Regions from separate parts of the Bacillus sp. MUM 13 genome, predicted to be linked through region 2. Evidence: riboswitches for the same ligand, from Rfam matches in the RefSeq annotation. Region 2 holds a riboswitch; the other holds the start of a gene.
The links. Region 2 has a riboswitch for glycine ahead of gcvT (glycine cleavage system aminomethyltransferase GcvT). Riboswitches for the same ligand answer to the same signal wherever they lie in the genome.

Region 1: another riboswitch for glycine. It lies ahead of BIV59_RS01260 (amino acid permease); the one in region 2 lies ahead of gcvT (glycine cleavage system aminomethyltransferase GcvT).

The regions. Positions count from the first base shown of each region.
Region 1 covers NZ_MLYQ01000002.1:57,057-59,264, forward strand. Annotated here, with positions in the region: gene BIV59_RS01255 (M20 peptidase aminoacylase family protein) at 1-502, opposite strand, end outside; glycine riboswitch at 1,023-1,102, shown strand; gene BIV59_RS01260 (amino acid permease) at 1,288-2,208, shown strand, end outside.
Region 2 covers NZ_MLYQ01000013.1:51,919-54,126, forward strand. Annotated here, with positions in the region: gene BIV59_RS04725 (DEAD/DEAH box helicase) at 1-223, opposite strand, end outside; glycine riboswitch at 492-580, shown strand; glycine riboswitch at 584-661, shown strand; gene gcvT (glycine cleavage system aminomethyltransferase GcvT) at 780-1,886, shown strand; gene gcvPA (aminomethyl-transferring glycine dehydrogenase subunit GcvPA) at 1,904-2,208, shown strand, end outside.

The DNA.
Region 1 (2,208 bases), on a different contig from region 2:
CTGCAAGCTCCTGTATCGGCCGGAGATGGACTCCATATAAGTAATCCGCATCAGCAACAACTCCCTTTCCAGCCAGCTTCAGGGCGCCTGCTCCCACCTCTTCTGCAGGCTGGAAAATAAAACGTACACCTATTTGTTTCTTCAGATGTTCATTATGCTGCAGGCTCCATAAAACGCCTAATACCAGTGTCATATGGGCATCATGCCCGCAGGAGTGATTGGCCTGCATTTTACCGTTTACTTCCTGGTATAGGGCATCCATATCTGCCCGGATGGCAATGATTGGACAGTTTCCGCTGAAATTCCCCATGTCTCCAATCACACCTGTACAGTCGTCAAATGTGGTTACCCTATGGCAGCCTGCATCCTTTAAAATGCACTCAATATATTCTGTAGTTTTCCACTCTTCCCAGCTAAGCTCCGGGTTTTTATGAAGATGGCTGAAAGTTTCATAGACTTTCTTTTTAAATAGATCTGTTAATGGCTGTGATTTTGAATTCAAATGTTCCATTCCTTTCTTTACTTAATGTCATACTAATGATGTATTAAGTCTTTTGAGCGATATGAAGAAGAATTGAATGTAATGGGGAAAAGGATACAGGCCCGTTATCGAGTATGGATTTTTAGGAATTTAGACAGACCCTCACAAAAGAAAAAATTTTTAGAATACTATAATTATACATATTAGTGAATGATCTGCTTTGTTTCAATATGAATCAATGAAAACAATTTATTGAAAGTATGGCGGGCTTTATATCAGCGACGGTGTGCCTGGGAAAAAATTTTAGCTTCAGTGAAAAACGCGAGGAACTTCCTTACATAATTTCCCTAGAACAAGATAGCCTTAAATCTGGTTATTTTTCCAAACTGTGAAGGTTAATTTGCACAGATGGATATTCTTTGCATGCATTTTCTATTACATCCAGCTAATTATCCTTGTTCTGTCTGACAAATATTGATAGAATGTGAAATTATAATTAAATAGTTAACAAGCTATGATTGCTGGGGATCAGACTTCAGCAGGAGCAGTTTCTGGAGAGACCGCACATGTTTGCGGCGCCGAAGGGTTCACTATCTCAGGCAAAAGAACAGAAGTTTAATAAACCGTAAATTTTTTATTTTCTTTAAGATAATAAAAAAACATTTATTATTCTGTGCGATGAGATTGGAGAACTCCAGTCTCTTTTTTTATTGTCTTTGCAGTGCAGTTGGAATGGTGTTATCAGTGAGTGTGTCAGGCAAGTTTGAAACAGCTTTTTTTACTGAATATAAACGGGGGAATGCAGGATGGAACAGCAGGAGTTAAAGAGAGATCTGAAAAATAGGCATGTACAGCTGATTGCAATTGGCGGCACGATAGGGACCGGTTTATTTCTTGGCTCAGGGAAAGCGATACAATTAGCTGGTCCCTCGATTGTATTGGCCTATCTCATCGTAGGGATTGCATTGTTCTTCGTTATGAGGGCACTGGGAGAACTGCTTCTGTCTAATGCCGGATATCAGTCCTTTACGGATTTTGCCGAAGAGTATATCGGTCCGTGGGCTGGGTTTGTGACAGGATGGACCTATTGGTTTTGCTGGATCATGACGGCTATGGCTGACATGATAGCGGTTGGCGTGTATGTACAATACTGGTTTCATATTCCGCAATGGGTTCCTGCTGTCGTCTGTTTAGTCGTTTTATTGGGGCTTAATCTGCTGACTGTTAAGCTTTTTGGCGAATTGGAGTTTTGGTTTGCCTTAATCAAGGTGATTACCATTCTTGCTTTAATTATTATCGGGATCGTTTTGCTTTTTATTGGATTCAAAACAGATGCAGGAACGGTTTCCGCGGGAAATCTGTGGAATTTCGGAGGAATATTTCCGCATGGGATATCCGGATTCCTGCTTTCCTTTCAGATGGCCGTGTTTGCATTTGTCGGGGTCGAATTAATCGGTGTTTCTGCAGCAGAAACAGCAGATCCCAAAAAAAATATCCCTTCAGCCATTAACAAAATTCCGCTGAGAATTCTCTTTTTCTATGTAGGAGCATTGATTATTCTTTTATGCATCAACCCGTGGAACCAATTGTCTGCAGACAATAGCCCTTTTGTAAAAACGTTCAGTTTAGTGGGCATTCCTGTTGCTGCCGGAATCATTAATTTCGTCGTATTAACCTCAGCTGCCTCGGCCTTTAACAGCGGATTGTTTTCAACGAGCAGGATTTTA
Region 2 (2,208 bases):
TTTCTTCCACTACCTGTTTTGCTGCCTCAAGCTGATGGGGAAGCGGGACTAATTGCGGCAGATGCTTTGGCGCCTGCAGACCTTCAAAATCCGGGACAACGAGCCGCCTTTCGATATCTGCGGCCAGTTTATACAAGTCCCAGTTCGCCCATGGCCCGTCTTTTTCAATCTTTTGTAAAAACTCTTCTCCCCAGTCTTGATCGAAGCTTATTTCAATCTTCATGGTCTTGCCCCCTAAGCAGAATGAATAATGAGATATCTATAAAATTGAGCTAAACACGAACATTAGAAGGTTGAAAAATAAAATTAGTAAGTTGTTTGCGTTTTCAAGATAAAAGTTATTGCGGAAAAAACATTCTTAATGGTAGGATGGGAATAGAATTTGAGTTTTACAAATTTTCATACTGGCAGAAAACATACCTGCAGTTTCTAAATGATTGGATTGCTGGTTTTCTCATAGTATGTACAATGGGTCTTTAAAATATAAGCGGATGAAGGCATGGGGAGAGACTGCATGGCGCAGCGCCGAAGGAGCAAGCTTAACAGCGAATCTCTCAGGCAAAAGAACTCTTGCTGGACGCAGCTCTGGAGAGAGTCCGCGTTACGGGACCACCAAAGGGGAAAGCCTACTAAAGGTAAACTTTCAGGTTTCAGGACAGAGAATTATGCCCAAAGAGGGCAGCTCTGTCCTTTTTTATGCCCTTTTTTCTAAGAAAGCTGAAACGTTGTATGAGCCGCAAAAGAAAGATTTTTAATCTTATTTTTAAGGAGGCAGCATTTTGACAGAATTAAAAAGAACACCATTATTCGAAGTGTACCGTGAGAGCGGGGGCAAAACGATTGATTTTGGCGGGTGGGAATTGCCTGTCCAGTTTTCCGGAATAAAAGAAGAGCATGAAACCGTCCGTACCAAAGCAGGACTATTCGATGTATCTCATATGGGTGAATTTGAAGTGAAGGGACCCGGAAGCATTGAATTTCTTCAGAAGATGCTGACAAATGATATCCTGAAGCTGCAGCCCGGCGGAGCCCAATATACGGCCATGTGCTATGAAAATGGCGGAACTGTTGATGATTTGATCGTATATAAAAAATCGGATGAAGAATATCTTCTGGTAGTCAATGCTGCTAATATCGATAAAGATTTTGATTGGCTTCAGGCAAGCAAAATAGAGAATGTTGAATTGACAAATGTTTCTTCCCATTATGCCCAGCTTGCACTTCAGGGCCCGGCAGCGGAAACCGTGCTTCAAAAATTATCTAAAAATACTGATTTGAGTGAAATAGGGTTTTTTAAATTCAAGGAAGATGTTGACTTGAACGGAATCACAGCCCTGGTTTCAAGAACGGGCTATACAGGCGAGGACGGATTTGAAATTTACTGTGAAAGTGCATCCGGTCCAGCTCTTTGGCGGGAGATCCTTGCTGCAGGCAAGGAGGAAGGCATCCTTCCTATTGGGCTTGGAGCCCGGGATACGCTCCGGTTTGAAGCCAATCTTGCTCTATATGGACAGGAGCTTACAGCTGATATCACTCCGATTGAAGCGGGAATCGGCTTTGCTGTCAAAACCGATAAAGAGGCAGATTTCTACGGGAAATCTGTTTTAAAGAAGCAAAAAGAAGAAGGAGCCCCAAGAAGAAGCGCTGGAATTGAAATGATAGACAGAGGGATTCCGCGCCATGGCTACCCTGTATTTTCCGGGGGAGAGCAGATTGGTGAGATCACTACAGGCACCCAGTCTCCGACACTGAAGAAAAATGTGGGACTTGCCCTATTAAAAAGGGAGTTCACTGAAATTGGCACAGAAGTGGAAGTCGAAATCAGGTCAAAAAGATTAAAAGCTAAAGTCATAGCGACACCTTTTTATAAAAAACCGAGAAAATAGAGGGGAATGAATGATACATGACGCATCGCTATCTGCCGATGACAGAGCAAGACAAAAAAGAAATGCTGGCTGAAATCGGTGTTTCAGCCGTTGATGAGCTTTTCAGCGACATACCGGAAAAAGTCCGTTTCCAGGGTGAATATAACATCAAACCGGCCAAAGCCGAATCATCTCTCATTAAAGAGCTTACAAGAATGGCTTCGAAAAATGCCGACACAAAAAGCTATGCATCATTTCTTGGTGCAGGTGTTTATGATCATTATGCTCCTATTATCGTTGATCATGTTATTTCACGTTCAGAGTTTTATACAGCATATACACC